3 regions of the Pantoea sp. X-Soil-TKNS-1211 genome follow, and region 1 is predicted to be linked to each of the others. Evidence: riboswitches for the same ligand, from Rfam matches in the RefSeq annotation. Region 1 holds a riboswitch; each other region holds the start of a gene.

Region 1 (5,917 bases):
GCCAAAGTTTTTGTTCATAGCTGACAATCCACCAGCCAGCGTCTACGCTTGAGATCTCACGTTGCATTTAAATCGTCATCCTTAGCGTCTATTCGCGGAATGAACCACTATAACCCACATGGAGCCTCGTATGCTTACTCAGTTAGACGACCTGACCGAGCGTGTAGGCCGCGGTAACGAATTGGTCGATTCATGGCTACACGCGCGTCGTCAGCTGCTGGTTAACTATTATCAGTTGATTGGCATGAAGCCAAAAAAAGACGCCTTAAGCGCCCTTGATGAGCAGGCGTTGGATGCGTTTTGCCACAACCTGGTGGATTATCTTTCCGTTGGTCATTTCAGTATTTATGAGCGGATTATCAATGAGATGCAGGGTGACAGCCCCCTAATTGCCGCCGCACAGATTTATCCGCTACTGGAGGCGAATACCGAACGAATGATGCAGCTGTATGACGGTCATCTGCAACAGGCCATCACCGATGATAACTGCGCCACCTTTCAGCAAGCCTTGTCTGAAGTGGGGGAAGTGCTGGAGTCACGTTTCACGCTGGAAGACAAGCTGGTGCATCTGGCGTGGGATAATCAGCTGGCACGCACGCCGGTGGCAAATGAAAGCATCATTGCCCGTCCTGCGTAGAATCCTGCATTTGTAAAAGACTTGTTATTCGTAAAAAGCCCTTCTATGCTACGAGGGCTTTATCTGTTTTACGGTTTAACACCGTAACTATTTTCTTGTCGGAGTGCCCACTTGGGCTGAGACCGTTAATTCGGGATCCGCGGAACCTGATCAGGTTAGTACCTGCGAAGGGAACAAGAGTAAATATCACAGTCGGTGCGTGCGCCGTTTCTGTTACTCCTTCCGGACTCCGGACAAGCAACTTCCATCATTTACAGGAAACTTGCTATGTCTGTCGCAAAAACGTCTCGTCGTGAACAACGCGCCCAGGCGCAAGAATTTATTGATTCCCTACAAGGCACCGCTTTCCCAAACTCAACACGCATCTGGATCACCGGCAGCCGTGCTGATATTCGCGTACCGATGCGGGAGATTCAGCTTAGTCCGACCCTGATCGGCGGCAGCAAAGACAATCCGCAATACGAAACCAACGAGCCGGTGCCGGTGTACGACACGGCGGGCGCTTACGGCGATCCGCAAGCAACGATTGATGTCCATCAAGGACTGGCCAAACTGCGTGCGGAGTGGATCGCTGAACGCGGGGACAGTGAAACCATCGACCAACTCAGCTCCGACTATACTCAGCAGCGCCTGGCGGATGAGGGGCTGGATCACCTGCGGTTTGAACATTTGCCCCAGCCGCGACGCGCCAAATCCGGTCGCTGCGTCACCCAACTTCACTATGCACGTCAGGGCATCATTACCCCCGAAATGGAGTTTATTGCGTTGCGTGAAAATATGGGACGCGAGCGTATCCGTGGCGAGGTATTGCTGCAACAGCATCCAGGCCACAGTTTTGGCGCGCACCTGCCGGAGGATATCACCGCTGAATTTGTGCGCCAGGAAGTCGCCGCAGGGCGTGCCATCATCCCGTCCAACATCAACCACCCTGAATCTGAGCCGATGATCATTGGCCGCAACTTTCTGGTTAAAGTGAATGCCAACATCGGCAACTCGGCGGTCAGCTCCTCGATTGAAGAGGAAGTGGAAAAGCTGGTGTGGTCAACACGCTGGGGAGCCGACACGGTGATGGACCTCTCGACGGGCCGTTATATTCACGAAACACGTGAGTGGATTTTGCGTAACAGCCCGGTGCCGATTGGCACCGTACCGATTTATCAGGCGCTGGAGAAAGTGAACGGCATTGCGGAAGATTTGAATTGGGAGATCTTCCGTGACACCTTGCTGGAGCAGGCCGAGCAAGGCGTGGACTACTTCACCATCCACGCCGGTGTGCTGCTGCGTTATGTGCCGATGACGGCGAAGCGTCTGACCGGCATCGTTTCGCGTGGCGGTTCGATCATGGCGAAGTGGTGCCTGTCGCATCATCAGGAAAGCTTCCTGTACCTGCACTTTCGTGAGATTTGTGAGATCTGCGCTGCCTATGATGTTGCGCTGTCGCTGGGGGATGGGCTGCGTCCGGGTTCGATTCAGGATGCCAACGATACAGCGCAATTTGCTGAGTTGCACACGCTAGGTGAACTGACAAAACTGGCCTGGGAATATGATGTGCAGGTGATGATCGAAGGTCCGGGCCATGTGCCGATGCAGATGATTCGCCGCAATATGACCGAGCAGCTGGAACATTGCCACGAAGCCCCCTTCTATACCCTTGGCCCGCTGACCACCGATATCGCCCCCGGCTACGATCATTTCACTTCCGGCATTGGTGCTGCGATGATTGGCTGGTTCGGCTGCGCGATGCTGTGCTACGTCACCCCCAAAGAGCATCTGGGTCTGCCCAATAAGGAAGATGTGAAGCAGGGGCTGATCACCTATAAAATTGCGGCACATGCTGCCGATCTGGCGAAAGGCCATCCCGGCGCTCAGATCCGTGATAACGCCATGTCGAAAGCGCGATTCGAGTTCCGCTGGGAAGATCAGTTCAACCTCGCACTGGATCCGCACACCGCCCGCGCTTATCACGACGAAACGCTACCGCAGGAGTCGGGCAAAGTGGCGCATTTCTGCTCCATGTGTGGCCCGAAATTCTGCTCCATGAAAATCACCCAGGAAGTGCGTGAGTTTGCCGCCCGCCAACAGGCTGAAGCCCAGCCGATTGAAATTGGCATGGCGCAGATGTCCGATGCCTTCCGCAGCCGTGGCGGTGAGCTGTATCATGCCGTCGATGCCCTGAAAGAGGAAAATGTATGACCGCCCCCTTCCCCAGTACCGCCCCGCGTTTAGGGCTGTATCCGGTTGTCGATAGCGTTGAGTGGATTGCCCGTTTGCTGGAAGCGGGTGTACGCACCATTCAGCTACGAATTAAAGATTGCGAAGACCATGAAGTCGAAGAGGCGGTGCGTGATGCTATCGCACTCGGCAAAAAGTATCGTGCTCGCCTGTTTATCAATGATTACTGGCGCTTAGCGATTCGCTATAACGCTTATGGTGTCCATCTTGGACAAGAAGATCTTGATGTAGCCGATCTGGAGGCGATTCGCCAGGCAGGTTTACGCCTCGGCTTATCCACCCATGATGATGCCGAACTGGATCGGGCGCTGACGCTGCTCCCCTCGTATATCGCCTTGGGGCATATTTTCGCGACACAAACTAAAGAGATGCCGTCTGAGCCACAAGGCATTGCTGAGTTGAAACGTCATCTGGAGCGTTTGCAGGGTATTTCGACGGTAGCCATTGGCGGTATTTCACTGGCGCGTGCGCCTGAAGTGCTGGCTACCGGCGTAGGTAGCATCGCGGTGGTGAGCGCCATCACCCAGGCACCAGACTGGCTGGCGGCTACGCATGAGTTGCTGGCGCTGGCGGAACCGACAGTCACGGCGTAAAACCCTGTTGGCGTAGCGGCGCGATTTATCGCGCCATTTCTTGCTCGATGCCAGGAAAATCCGCGCGATTAATCGCGCCGCTACAGGCCATCATTGCGCGTTCGACCGCAGCACCCACCAGCGCTATCGCTTGTTCGGTGGCATCGGTGATCGGCAGCGCATAGTTGAGACGCAGGCAGTTACGATACTTGCCCGAGGCAGAAAATAGCGAGCCAACCGCCACCTGAATTTTCGACGCACGCAGCTCCGTATTCAGGCGTACCGCATCGAAGGCTTCCGGTAGTTCAATCCACATCAGAAAGCCCCCCTGCGGCCGTGATACGCAAATCCCGCACGGGAAATAGTGGCGCACCCAGCAGCTAAAGGTCTCATAATTACGTTGATAAACTTGGCGCATGCGGCGCAGGTGCGGTCCATAATGACCAAGACGAATGAACTCCGCTACCACGTGCTGCGTCACAGTCGCGGATGAACCGGTGCCGATATATTTCATGTGCAGCACCCGTTCGCGGTAACGTCCCGGTGCTACCCAGCCGACACGCAGGCCGGGTGAAAGCGTTTTGGAAAACGAGCTACACAACAGCACACGGCCATCCATATCCAGCGACTTAATACTGAGGGGACGCGGATATTCCCACGCCAGCTCACCATAAACATCATCTTCAATAATCGCGGCATCAAAGCGTTGCGCCAGCGTCAGCAGCGCCCGTTTACGCGCTTCCGGCATGATAAAACCCAGCGGGTTATTACAATTGGGCACCACTACTACCGCTTTAATCGGCCACTGCTCGAACGCCAGCTCCAGCGCTTCAAGGCTGATGCCAGTCACCGAGTCGGTCGGGATTTCAATCGCGCGAATGCCAAAGCCGCGCAACGTTTGCATGGTGCCGTGGAAAGTGGGTGATTCCACTGCGATGATGTCGCCAGGCTCGCAAACGGCACGGATAGAGACCGACAGCGCTTCATGGCAACCGGTTGTCACCACAATGTCGTCAGCGCTAAGTTGGCAACCGCTATCAATCGTCAGACGAGCCACCTGTTCACGCAACGATGTGAGCCCCAATAAGGTGTCGTAGCTCAACAGGTTAATATCCTGCCTCTGCGCCATACGACTCTGAATTTTCCACAGCGGTTTCAGGGTTGGCTGCGTCAGATCCGGGATGCCGCTGCCCAGTTGAATCATATCCCCTTCGATGCGACTGCTGAGTAGCTCCAGTACCGATTCCCACTGGGTGATCTCTACCGGGCGTTGAGCGGGGCGCGTGATTGCCGGGACGGGCGGCGTAGCTTTACGCGTCGCCACAAAATAGCCGGAGCGAGGTTGCGGCACGATCAGCTGCTTTTCCTCCAGCAAATGATAAGCCTGCTGGACGGTACTGATGCTCACGCCATGTTCAATACTGAGCGTACGCACCGATGGCAATCGTTCACCGCTGCGGTACAACCCCTGCTCAATGCGGTCAGAAAGCAGACAAGCCAGATGCTGGTAACGGGTCATCGTATGCCTCACGTAATTTTCGATGGATGAGAACCAGTACAGATTAGATGATTTTTTACCATTCAGATCGCTCACAGCGCAATCTGTATGTTTAAAAAATGTGTTTTTTGAATCTGTATTGAAATGAGTGGAGAACGGACAATGCTTCTCAGACATCATACCGAGGGCAGAATAATGGAATTCGAACAAAACCGTGCAGCGAAACCCTTCAACGTGACTTTGCTGGATATGTACCGCGCACTGAAACAATTAGTGAAAAGCTGGTACGCTCGTCGACAAACCCGACGCATCCTGTCGCACCTGAGTGATACCCAATTGCGCGATATTGGTCTGGCGCGTGGAGACATCGACCGTCGCCGCTAACATACAGACGAAAAAAAACCCTGCCGAAGCAGGGTTTTTTATTGGCTGGCGTACGAGTGATTACTCGTCGTCGCTACCGCCGAGACCGGCGTTCAGCAGTTCAGCCAGGCTTGCAGAGGCTTCATCCGCAGTCACCTGCGGTGCAACCGGCGCTTCACCCGCCTGACGGCGACGCATACGATCCTGATGGTAAGCATAACCAGTACCGGCCGGGATCAGACGACCCACGATAACGTTCTCTTTCAGACCGCGCAGTTCATCACGCTTGCCTGCTACCGCGGCTTCGGTCAGGACACGCGTGGTCTCCTGGAACGATGCTGCAGAAATGAACGACTCGGTTGCCAGAGACGCTTTGGTGATACCCAACAGGTCACGCATGTAGGTAGCGCCCAACTTACCGTTCGCTTCCAGATCGCGGTTGGAGATCTTGATACGAGAGAACTCCGCCTGCTCACCTTCCAGGAAGTCAGTGCTTCCTGCGCTAACGATGGTCGCTTTACGCAGCATCTGACGCACGATAACTTCAATGTGCTTATCGTTAATCTTAACGCCTTGCAGACGGTAAACTTCCTGCACTTCGTTAGTGATGTAACG
Region 2 (5,917 bases), 1.7 Mb from region 1:
CAGCCATAAATACGGATATTGCTGCATGTCGATTGCCTATACCATCACCACCAGCGAACCGGTGAACCAGCAGATTTATCGCTATCTGCGCCGGGACATCGTCACCTGCGCCATTCATCCTGGCTCGCTGCTGTCGGAAAAAGAGGTTTCTGCGCGCTTTAACGTCTCACGTCAGCCGGTGCGCGAAGCCTTTATTAAGCTGGCTGAAGCCGGCCTGGTGCAGGTATTGCCGCAGCGTGGCACCTTTGTGCGTAAGATCTCTGCTCAGCGCGTCGCCGATGGCCGTTTTATCCGCGAAGCGGTGGAAATTGCCGTGGTACGCCGAGCCGCGCAGGAGATTGCTCCGGTCGCCCTGATGGCGCTGGAGCATAATCTCCAGTTGCAACGTTTAGCGGCGGAACGCCATGACAGCCAGGCATTTCTGGCCCTCGACGATGAATTCCATCGCCTGATTGCGGAAAGTATTAACTGTCTGCTGGCCTGGGAGACGGTGGAAAACATCAAAGCGACCATGGACCGCGTGCGCTTCCTGACGCTGAGTGAAGTTTCTCCACCGGAGAATTTGATTCAACAACATGAAGAGATTTATGCGGCACTGAAGGCGCATGACGTCGAAGCCGCTGAATCAGCGATGCGCCGCCATTTGCAGGAGATGATTATGACCATCACGCCGATTGCGGAACGCAATAGCGAGTGGTTTGAATCACCTTAAGCCACGTGATGTACCGTAGCGGCGCGATTTATCGCGCTGTTTTTTGCGGCATCGCACACGGGATTGCGCGATAAATCGCGCCGCTACGGATTTAATTATGCAATCGTCACATCCTTGGACAGATACACATCCTGCACCGCATTAATCAACTCCACGCCCTCTTTCAGCGATTTCTTGAATGCCTTACGTCCCAGAATCAGCCCCATGCCACCCGCGCGTTTGTTAATCACCGCCGTGCGCACCGACTCGGCCACATCGGTCGCTCCTGCCGCCGCACCGCCAGAGTTAATTAACCCGGCACGGCCCATATAGCAGTTTGCCAGTTGGTAGCGCACCAGGTCGATGGGGTTTTCCGTGGTCAACTTGCTGTAGACACGCTCATCGGTGTGGCCGAAGTTCACTGCGGTGTAACCGCCATTATTCTCCGCCATTTTCTGCTTCACGATATCTGCGCCAATGGTGGCGGCCAGATGGTTGGCCTGGCCGGTTAAATCGGCACTGGCATGGTAATCCACGCCATCTTTCTTAAAGCCGTTATTGCGCAGGTAGGCCCACAGCACCGTCACCATGCCCAGTTCATGCGCACGTTCAAACGCGGCGGAGATTTCTTCAATCTGCCGACGCGATTGCTCAGAGCCAAAGTAGATGGTAGCCCCGACCGCAATGGCACCCATATTGAACGCCTGCTCGACGCTGGCGTACAGCGTCTGGTCGTATTGCGTCGGATAGCTCAGCGTCTCATTGTGGTTCAGCTTCACCATAAATGGGATTCTGTGCGCATAACGCCGCGCAACCGAGGCCAGTACGCCATAGGTCGAGGCAACGCAGTTGCAGCCCGCTTCAATTGCCAGCTCAACAATATTTTTCGGGTCGAAGTAGTGGGGATTGGCAGCAAACGAGGCCCCAGCGGAATGCTCGACACCCTGATCCACTGGCAGAATCGACAGATAACCGGTGCCCGCCAGGCGGCCGGTGTTGTACAGCGTTTGCATATTACGTAATACCACAGGAGAACGATTGTTATCGGTCATAACGCGATCAACATAATCCGCGCCCGGTAAATAAAGGCTTTCCGCTGGAATGGTCATACAGCGATGTTGAAGAAGGCTATCCGCTTCTTTGCCCAATAACTGAACGATGTCCGTCATACTGACTCCTGATAAATGGCTGGATTGGAACCGGCACCTGCCGATTCGCCCCCAACAGCCTGGACCGGGATCCGCCAGGCTGGCAAATTGCTGACTCCATTTTTCAGACAGATGCGCAGGCAAAAAATGGCAATTCGGCGTTACGCCCTACCACCACCGATGAAAATGGTGCACCGGCCCAATACCTTTCCCTACCTCCAGAGAATCCGCATGCAATAGCGCCTGTTGCAACCACGCTTTGGCCTCGGACAATGTCGCCGCCCAGTCATCATGGCGCGGACGCAATGCCGCCAGCGCGGCCGACAGTGAACAACCGGTGCCGTGCGTGTGGCGAGTGTTGACGCGCGGTGCGGTAAAACGCTGGCGTCCGTTGCGAGTGATAAGCCAGTCGGGACTTTCCGCATCACTCAGATGTCCCCCCTTCATCAGTACCGCTTCACAGCCGAGATCGAGCAACGCATCACCCTGCATCAGCATCGTCTTCTCATCCTGCGCCACGCTGCGGCCAAGCAGTGCCGCCGCTTCCGGCAAGTTTGGCGTGATCAGCGAAACCTGTGGCAACAACAGCTCGCGCAGACTGGCGATAGCGTCGGGTGACAACAAAGCATCACCACTTTTCGCAATCATCACGGTATCCAAAACCACGAACGGCAGGCTGGCACGCTTCAGCTTGTCAGCAACAATTTCCACCACCGCCGTTTCCGCCAGCATGCCGATTTTCGCGCTGTCGATACGCACATCGTCGAGTACCGAATCCAGCTGCGCCCCGACAAAATCAGGTTCGATACGATAGACCGACTGCACGCCACAGGTATTCTGGGCCACCAGCGCAGTGATCACGCTGGTGCCGTAGGCGCCCAGCGCGGAGAAAGCTTTGAGATCAGCCTGAATCCCTGCGCCACCGCTCGGATCGGTTCCGGCAATGGTCAACGCGTTGATGCGTTTCATGGTGCCACCTCCAGCGTCCACAACGCATCAAGAAAAGCGGCCACAAAGCTGCCTGGCCCCGGCGCCTGACGCGCCGCCCTTTCGCCAGCCAGCGACATGACACGACAGGCGGCCGCCACATGTTGCAGACGTTCTCCCGGCAGGCTGGCAAACGCCGCTACCACTGCCGACAACGCGCAGCCTGTCCCCACCACGCGTGTCATCAGCGGACTACCACCGGGGATGGCAAAAGTTTGCTGGCCATCGGTGACGTAATCCACTTCTCCGGTGACCGCCACAATGCTGTGGTATTCACGTGCCAGTTGTTGTGCGGCACTGATCGCGGCATCGGCCTGATGCACACTGTCCACACCACGCCCGCCTGCCGCCTGATTCGCGAGGGCAAGGATCTCCGACGCATTGCCACGAATCGCCGCCGGTTGCTGATTTAATAGTTGCTGGCAAAATTCGGTGCGCAGGGTTAATGCACCGACTGCGACCGGGTCGAGCGTCCAGGGGGTAGCGGCACGATTTGCCACCTCAACCGCAGCCAGCATGGCGATGCTGCGCTCGCGTGTCAGGGTGCCAACGTTAATCAGCAGCGCATCGGCAAAACTGCTGAACTGCGCGGCCTCGTCAGCGTCGATCACCATGGCAGGTGAGGCCCGCAGCGCCAACAACACATTGGCGGTAAAGGTCTGCACCACGTCATTGGTCATGCAGTGCACTAACGGTGCATGCTGATGAAGTAATTGAAGCGATTGCGCGAGCTGCGCGGGGGAAAGAAGGTCAGGTTGTTTCATAAGGCTCCCAACCGGCGATCAAGAAGGCGAATGCGGTCAGGCATCTGACTTCCCTACGCTGGCATTAATCCAGATCAGGTTCGAAGGGTATTTCTCAGCCGTGAACGGCACCCCTAGTCATTGATAAATCGTTAACGTACCCATCGTGCAGGTCGCTCACCGGATCATAAGGGAGTTGCTCAGCACTGTAAACCGTCGGACCTACAGCAATAAAAAACCCCGCAGAACGGGGTTAGTCAGATACCGGGTACAGGCAATTTATTTACGCAGATACTGATTCAGATACTGCTTAACTTTCTCAGTGCCATTACCTACGTTGGCAACGGCAGTGCGTAATTGTGTCGCGCTGACCTCCAGGGTATGCGTCCAATACTCAACTTCCCAGGTTTCACTGAGACTAATAAAGCGTTTGTCTTCCGGTTGTTTTCTCTTTAAATCATCAGCCATTTTGCAGCTCCTGAGGTTAATTCTGAAAACATGACTATCGCTTCTTAAGGAGAGTAACTGGTTAGCTTTACCGAAGGACGTTAGTAGTTCGATGACAGCGTACCGCCTCCCGCTTAAGTCCAGGAGCCAGCACAATGCTGGCTACCGGAAAAAATCCTAGCCAAATTGGTTGATGAGATCAAGGTATAGTGACTATACCAAAGAACAACAGAGTAAAACTTTTCAACCACACTTCATGGCTGAACGTTGTCTTACCTTTTTTGTAAATCAGCAGGATTAATGACTGAGCAACAAATAATCACCAAAAAAACAACAAACATAAATATATGATATAAAACAATAAAATTCTTATTTTGCGTTCTGCATCATAAATCGTACTCAACAAGATTGATAATTCGCGCCGCAAAAAATAGCATCTCACCACTGGTTACATGAAGTAACAGTTACAAATACGCATCATCATAACTGGAATTATCACGGAGGATTCATTATGCATCGGACTGTGCGCACGTCTTTATCTTCAGCTATTGCGGCTACGTTGCTCGCCACATCGTTTGTCCCTGTCGCCCCAGCTCTGGCAGCAGGCTTCATTGATGATTCATCCCTCACCGGTGGCCTCTATTACTGGCAACGCCAGCGTGATCGTAAAGAGATGGACCCACAACACGGTCAGTACGGCCAATATGATGCCAATCTGCATCATGCGACAGGCAATGCCAGCCTCGATTTTTCGTCTGGCTACCTGGCAAACTTTATCGGTCTTGACCTCGCTGCTTTTGGTGCGTTGGAGCTGACTAACGGCGGCCCGGCCGCACCCAACGAAATTGGTTTCAGTGACGCCAGCAACCGCTGGGATGAAAAATGGACCGGCGACAAAAGCGGTGTCAGCCTGTACAAAGCCGCGCTAAAAACCCAATGGCAGGATTACTGGCTGCGTGCCGGTTATCTGCAACCCACCGGTCAGACGCTACTGGCACCACACTGGAGCTTCCTGCCGGGAACGTATCGGGGAGTGGAAGCCGGAACTACTTATGATTTTAATGATGCAGGAGCACTCTCCTTCTCATGGATGTGGACCGATCATTACAAAGCCCCCTGGTATCAGCATATGTACAACTTCCGTAAAGCGGACGGCACCACGAGTATTCCGTGGCTGCAATCTTTCGGCGCGAAGTACGATTTTAAAAACAGCCTGGTGTTGGAGGGGGCGTACGGCCAGGCCGCTGATTACATGGACCAATACTTCGCAAAAGCGTCGTATCAACTGCCGTTGGCGGGTTCACCGCTACGCACCAGTTATCAATTTTATGGTGCGCAGGATCGCGAAGGTGGAGGCACCGGCAACGTCAATAACGTCTATGACGGTTTAGCCTGGCTACAGGCGATGACGCTCGGCTATACCCTTGGTGCATTTGATTTCCGCCTGGAAGGTACTTGGGTGAAAGCCGAAGGTAATCAGGGCTTCTTTTTACAACGTATGACCCCCTCTTACGCCAGCTCCAATGGCCGTATGGACGTATGGTGGGATTCACGTTCGGACTGGAATGCCAACGGCGAAAAAGCGGTGTTTGCCGGTGTGATGGTAGACCTCGGCAACTGGCAATTGCCAGGCTGGCAAGCGGGTGGCTCCTATGCTTATGGCTGGGATGCCAGGCCTTCCACTAATCCCATATACAACCAGCAGCAGCGGCTGACAGAATCCGCCTGGAGCCTTGACCTGGTGTACACCTTGCAGGAAACACGCGCCAAAGGTACGCAGTTTAAATTGCATTACACCCAATATGACAACCACAGCAACCTGCCCAGCTACAGCGGTGGCTACGGCAACATCTTTCAGGATGAGAAAGACATCAAATTTATGGTCATCGCACCCTTTACCA
Region 3 (5,917 bases), on a different replicon from region 1:
GCGCTGGCGATGCTGTGGATACAACGCATTCAGGCTCAATGAGGAAGGATGCCAGTCATCCAGCACCGTCACTAAATCCCCACTGGCAAGGGCCGGGGCGACGATAAATTCGGGTAACAGAATCAGCCCCAACCCGGCCATCGCGGCATCACGCAGCATCTCCCCGTTGTTGCTGACCATTGGTCCCTGCACGTTAATCACTTCACGTTGTTCCCCCCGAAACAGTTCCCAGCCAGTCTGACTTTCTCGGCCATAGCGCAGGCAGGCGTGATCGAGCAGATCTTCAGGTTTGCGTGGCGCGTCGGCCCCTTGCAGATAGCGCGGGCTGGCGCAGATCACCCGGCGAAACTCACCCAATTTTTTGGCAATCAACGTTGAGTCGGGCAGGGTGCCGATGCGAATTGCCATATCAAAACCTTCGCCAATCATATCGACATAGCGATCCGCCAGTTCCACCTGGAATTGCAACGCGGGATGCAGGCTGAGGAATTCAGCGATATAGGGTGAAAGATGGCTGATACCAAAGGACATCGGTACGCTAAGACGAAAACTTCCCTGGAGTACCTGACGGCGTCCCGATACCGCCAACTCCGCTTCCTGTACATCATCCAGAATGCGCTGCGCATGACGGGCAAACAGCTGGCCGTTATCCGTTACCGACAGTTTGCGCGTGTTGCGATTAAGTAAGCGCGCGCCCAGTGACTCCTCCAGCGCGGCGATGCGGCGGCTGACGTATTGCTTGGACAGCATCAACTGCTCGGCGGCAGCGGTGAAGTTGCCGGCTTTAATCACGGCGACATAAATGCGCAGGTCATCTATCTGCATATTGTCCACTTATTGGTGACAGTCATTGTCAGTGTAACGCATTGTTGAGCGTTTCAGTTTACGTATACTGAGTCTCATCAGGAAGCGAAATCGTCTTCCGCTAACAAATTTGAGGAGCAGACCATGATTGAACAAAGATTGTCAGCCCAGCGCGGCCTCGGTGACCACGGCTGGTTGCATTCACGCCATACTTTCTCGTTTGCCAACTATTGGGACCCGAAACAGACTGGTTTCTCGGATTTACTGGTGATTAACGATGACCAGGTGGCACCGGGTCGTGGTTTTGGTGCACACCCGCACAGCAACATGGAGATCATCTCTTATGTGCTGGAAGGGGCGCTGGAGCATAAAGACTCTATGGGCACCGGTTCGGTAATTGTCCCCGGTGACGTGCAGCTGATGAGCGCCGGTAGTGGCGTGACGCATAGCGAGTTTAACCACTCGAAAGCGGAAAGCGTGCATTTCCTGCAAATCTGGATCGTACCGGCAGAACGTGGCACCCAGCCTGGCTACCAGCAGATTTCGGTAGCAGAAGGTGACAAACGTGGTCAGTTGCGTCTGATTGTGTCGCCGGCAGGTGATGCCGGTTCGCTCAGTGTCCGTCAGGATATCCGCATCTATGCTGGACTGTTTGATGGTGCCGAGCAGCAGACCTTTGCGCTGGATGCCGACCGCTATGCCTATATTCATGTGGCGAGTGGCAGCATTGAAGTGAACGGCGTGGTGTTTAACGCCGGGGACGGCGCACGCGTACGCAACGAAACCGCGCTGCAATTCGCCAACGGCAAAGATGCGGAAGTGTTGTTGTTTGATCTGCGCCCGCTGGAAGTGAATCATCCGCAGCGTTAAACAATATGGGAGGCCTGTTGGCCTCCTTTCTTCTTCAATTGCGCGATAAATCGTGCCGCTAAACCCATTCCATTCCCCGCACAATCCGTAGCAGCGCGATTTATCGCGCGGGTTTTGACCTTCAGCAATCTCCACCCGTAAGGTGCGATGTTTACAACAACAACGCGGCAGAGGCCAGTCGTTGCATGATATCAAAATCCCGCTGCTCATCTGGCATCGCTATTCCTGGTTTGCCTGATGCTTCAGGGGCAGAACACCACCCATAAAATAATCACGCCGAACACGCACACCAGAATGGCTGAAATGATTGAATCAGCACACATATTTTATCTGCCGGATTTCAGGATGAAGAGAGGAGGATACGCGCAAATCGTGGAGAAAAATGGGTGATCCTGAAACAGGGAATTTTTAAAGGTTAGCCTTTGTTGCCAGTCTTACACTTGACGAAGCCTGGCTGCTGCAATACAAATAGACGCGTCGGGGGAGTCTCGCCCAAGAGACTGAGAGGCTAAAAGCGCACTGCGCGGCTTAGCGACCCTTTGAACCTGACCCAGTTGATACTGGCGTAGGAAGACTGACAGCCTGCCATTTTGGCTGTCTGACAACGGGACGCTTTTCCGTCGCGCGTGTCATTTCCCTCCTCCTGTATCCGGGTCTCAGTGCGAAAACTGAGAGGCCGATATGAATGCTCCCCGTTGTATTCCGGAACACCCGCTATGAGTCGCTGGTCGATATTAGGCAGCGGCGTGGCGGGCCTGTGCGTAGCGACCTTACTCGCTGAACGCGGTGAACAACTTGAAGTGATTAGCGATGAATCGCGGCAGCCCGCCTCGTGGTTTGCCGGTGGCATGCTCGCGCCCTGGTGCGAAGCAGAAAGCGCACCGCGTGCTGTCATCGATCTTGGTCAACATTCCGCCACCTGGTGGCAGCAGCGTGTCAGCAGCGTTGAACATCAGGGCACGTTGGTGGTGGCTCCGCCGCGTGATAGCCAGGAACTGAACCGCTTTGCGCGCATGACCGAACAACATCAATGGATTGATCCGGCAGAAGTGGAACCGGCTCTCGCCGGACGCTTTGCCCGTGGCCTGTTTTTTGCCCGCGAAGCGCATCTCGATCCCCGTTTGGCGCTGAACGAAATGCGTGAGAAATTGCAGCAGCGCGGGGGGGCTTTTCACCACGGGAAACCGTCGGGGCAAGTGATCGACTGTCGTGGGATCCATGCGGCAGCGGCGTTGCCACGCCTGCGGGCGGTGCGCGGTGAAATGCTGATTTTGCATAGCGATGAGGTGCGCTTCTCGCGCCCGATTCGTCTGCTGCATCCGCGCTTTCCTTGCTATCTGGTGCCGCGTCGCGCGGGTCATTTTATGCTCGGTGCAACCATGGTCGAGAGCCATGACGCCAGCCCGATCAGCGCCCGCGCCATGATGGAGCTGCTCAGCGCTGCCTGGGCCATCCATCCGGCGCTGGCCGAAGCGCGCATTATCGAAAGCGCCAGCGGTTTGCGTCCGGCCTACCCGGCCAATCTGCCGGAAATCCACTATCAAAACGGCTCGTTTTACCTCAACGGTATGTACCGCCACGGCTTCCTCCTGGCCCCGCTAATGGCGGAGCAACTGATGCAGCGCTTAACCTCGGAACAACTTCATGAATATTCAGCTTAACGGCCGCCCGGTGCTGACTGCTGCTCGCACCCTGAGCGAACTGCTGCGCGAACAGCACATTGATGCCGCCTGCGTGGCAACTGCCTTCAATGGCAATTTTGTTCCCAAATCCCAGTACGACAGCCAGCAACTGACAGAAGGCTGTCAATTGGAAGTGCTATCACCGATGCAGGGAGGCTAATCATGTTTTATGGCTTTGAACCCCAGTCACGTTTTCTGCTCGGCACCGCAGGTTATCCCTCGCCTGCGATTTTACAGCAGGCGATTGCGGCGGCGGGTAGCGAAATCATTACCGTCAGTCTGCGGCGTGAAGGCACAGCCGGTGCTGCCTTTCGTGAATTGCTGGCGCAGTTGGATCTGCGCGTGCTGCCCAACACCGCCGGATGTCACACGGTGCAGGAAGCAGTAACCACGGCCTATATGGCGCGTGAATTATTTAACACCCCGTGGATCAAGCTGGAGGTGATCGGCCATGCCGACACGCTGCAACCCGATCCCTTCGCGTTGGTGGAGGCAGCCCGCATCCTGTGTGCCGACGGATTTCAGGTGTTTCCGTATACCACCGAAGATCTGATTGTCGGTGAAAAATTGCTGGAAGCGGGCTGCGAAGTCCTGATGCCGTGGGGTGCGCCGATTGGCTCCGGCCAGGGGCTACGTAACATTGATGGACTACGGGCGATGCGTGCCTGGTTCAGCGATATTCCGCTGATTATCGATGCCGGTATCGGTGCGCCATCGCAGGCAGCACAGGCGATGGAGCTGGGTTTCGACGCGGTTCTACTCAACACCGCCGTAGCGAAAGCGGGTGACCCGGTGCGTATGGCGGGGGCGTTCCGCCAGGCTATCGAGGCGGGGCAAGCCGCACGTGACGGAGGGTTGATGGAGAAACGCGATATGGCCGCCGCCTCCACACCGATCTTTGGTCTCGCCACGTTTGGCGGAGGACAGTAACGATGGATCGCTATCAACGTCAGATGATGTTGCCGGAAATCGGCGAGCCGGGACAGCAGCGACTGAGCCAGGCGCGCGTGCTGGTGGTGGGTGCTGGTGGACTGGGTTCCACGCTGTTGCCGTTGCTGGTGGGGGCGGGCGTCGGCTATATCCGCCTGTATGACGACGATGACGTGGCGCTGCACAACCTGCACCGCCAGACATTGTTCGATATGCAGGACGTCGCGCAGCTCAAAGTCACCAGCGCGCAACGCGCGTTGCTGCGGCGTAATCCGCAGGTGCGCGTGGAACCGCTGCCGCTGCCGTTAACTGCCAGCAATGTGCAGCAGGCGCTGCATAACATCGACCTGGTGATTGACGCTGCGGATAATTTCGCCGTGACCTATCAACTGTCGGATGCCTGTCATCCATTGGGCATCCCGTTGATCAGCGCGTCGGTGCTGGGACGGCGGGGCTACGTCGGCGGATTTTGCGCCTCGGCACCCAGCTACCGCGCGGTGTTTCCACAGTTGCCCAGCAGTGCCGCCAACTGCAACACCGCAGGGGTGATGGGACCGGCGGTCGCTGCGTTGGGAGCGTTACAGGCGCAGATGGCGTTGAGCGTGCTGTTGGGCTTTACCCCCTCGCCGCTGGGTTGTCTGGTCAATTGTGATTTTGTGCACTGGCATTTTCGCCAGTTCCGCTTTGACGATGCAGAAGAGCCGGAACAACCCGGTGTGCCCTTTATTGATGCCCGGTTACTCACCGCCGAAGATTGCATCGTCGAACTGCGTAGCCGTGAGGAAGCCCCGGTCAGCGTGGCGGCCTGGGCGCAACGCATTCTGCCGCAGCAACTCGACGCCTGGCAGCCACCGAATGATCAACGCATTGTGCTGGTGTGTGCCAGCGGTATCCGTGCCGCTCAGGCCGCAACCGCGCTGGCACAGCGTGGCTGTAACCGGCTGGCCATTCTGGCAGCCAATCGACCATGAGCATGGATATTACGCTGCACGATGTCAGTTTCGGCTGGGGAGGGCATCCGCTGTGCCAGCACCTCAACCTGCGTTTGCGTGGGGGTAAGACCACGGTGTTGCTGGGGTGCAGCGGCATTGGCAAGAGTACCGTGTTGCGCCTGGTGGCCGGTTTGCTTCAACCACAGCAGGGCAGCATCAGCGGCATTCGCGACAACGTGGCGTGGATGGGGCAGCAAGATTTGCTCTATCCGTGGTTGTCGGTGCTGGACAACGTGATGCTGGCGGCGCGTCTGACGGGTGAAAAAGCGGATCCTGTACGCGCCATGCATCTGCTGGAGCAGGTCAAACTGGCCGACGTCGCCCATGCCAAACCCGATACACTTTCCGGTGGTATGCGGCAACGCGTGGCGCTGGCGCGCACCCTGTATGCCGGACGCGATGTGGTGCTGATGGATGAACCTTTTGCCACCCTGGATGTGATGACCAAACTTAGCCTGCAAACGTTGACGGCAACCTTGCTACAGGGAAAAACCGTGCTGTTAGTGACGCATGATCCGCTGGAAGCCTGCCGCATGGCGGACGACATTCTGCTGCTGAGCGGCCAACCGTTGCGTATCGAAACCTGGCCGGTGCCGGGCGGCAGGGCACCCCGTACTCTCGATGATCCCAGCCTGTTGC

What was found. A riboswitch is a leader RNA that binds a small molecule or an ion and turns the genes downstream of it on or off. The one in region 1 is predicted to bind thiamine pyrophosphate.
Region 2: linked by a shared signal. The riboswitch ahead of thiM (hydroxyethylthiazole kinase) and the one ahead of thiC (phosphomethylpyrimidine synthase ThiC) in region 1 are both predicted to bind thiamine pyrophosphate.
Region 3: linked by a shared signal. The riboswitch ahead of AC6I8W_RS22745 (FAD-dependent oxidoreductase) and the one ahead of thiC (phosphomethylpyrimidine synthase ThiC) in region 1 are both predicted to bind thiamine pyrophosphate.

The regions. Positions count from the first base shown of each region.
Region 1 is NZ_AP035953.1:270,223-276,139, reverse strand. It holds gene nudC (NAD(+) diphosphatase) at 1-67, opposite strand, end outside; gene rsd (sigma D regulator) at 131-637, shown strand; TPP riboswitch at 727-827, shown strand; gene thiC (phosphomethylpyrimidine synthase ThiC) at 905-2,830, shown strand; gene thiE (thiamine phosphate synthase) at 2,827-3,462, shown strand; gene AC6I8W_RS01205 (aminotransferase-like domain-containing protein) at 3,488-4,960, opposite strand; gene AC6I8W_RS01200 (DUF1127 domain-containing protein) at 5,135-5,323, shown strand; gene rpoC (DNA-directed RNA polymerase subunit beta') at 5,384-5,917, opposite strand, start outside.
Region 2 is NZ_AP035953.1:2,946,146-2,952,062, forward strand. It holds gene AC6I8W_RS13960 (GntR family transcriptional regulator) at 26-712, shown strand; gene fbaB (class I fructose-bisphosphate aldolase) at 808-1,860, opposite strand; gene thiD (bifunctional hydroxymethylpyrimidine kinase/phosphomethylpyrimidine kinase) at 2,008-2,808, opposite strand; gene thiM (hydroxyethylthiazole kinase) at 2,805-3,590, opposite strand; TPP riboswitch at 3,624-3,715, opposite strand; gene AC6I8W_RS13980 (DUF3606 domain-containing protein) at 3,849-4,037, opposite strand; gene chiP (chitoporin ChiP) at 4,528-5,917, shown strand, end outside.
Region 3 is NZ_AP035954.1:504,360-510,276, reverse strand. It holds gene AC6I8W_RS22755 (LysR family transcriptional regulator) at 1-825, opposite strand, end outside; gene AC6I8W_RS22750 (pirin family protein) at 949-1,674, shown strand; TPP riboswitch at 2,144-2,263, shown strand; gene AC6I8W_RS22745 (FAD-dependent oxidoreductase) at 2,391-3,335, shown strand; gene thiS (sulfur carrier protein ThiS) at 3,319-3,516, shown strand; gene AC6I8W_RS22735 (thiazole synthase) at 3,519-4,286, shown strand; gene AC6I8W_RS22730 (HesA/MoeB/ThiF family protein) at 4,289-5,257, shown strand; gene AC6I8W_RS22725 (ABC transporter ATP-binding protein) at 5,254-5,917, shown strand, end outside.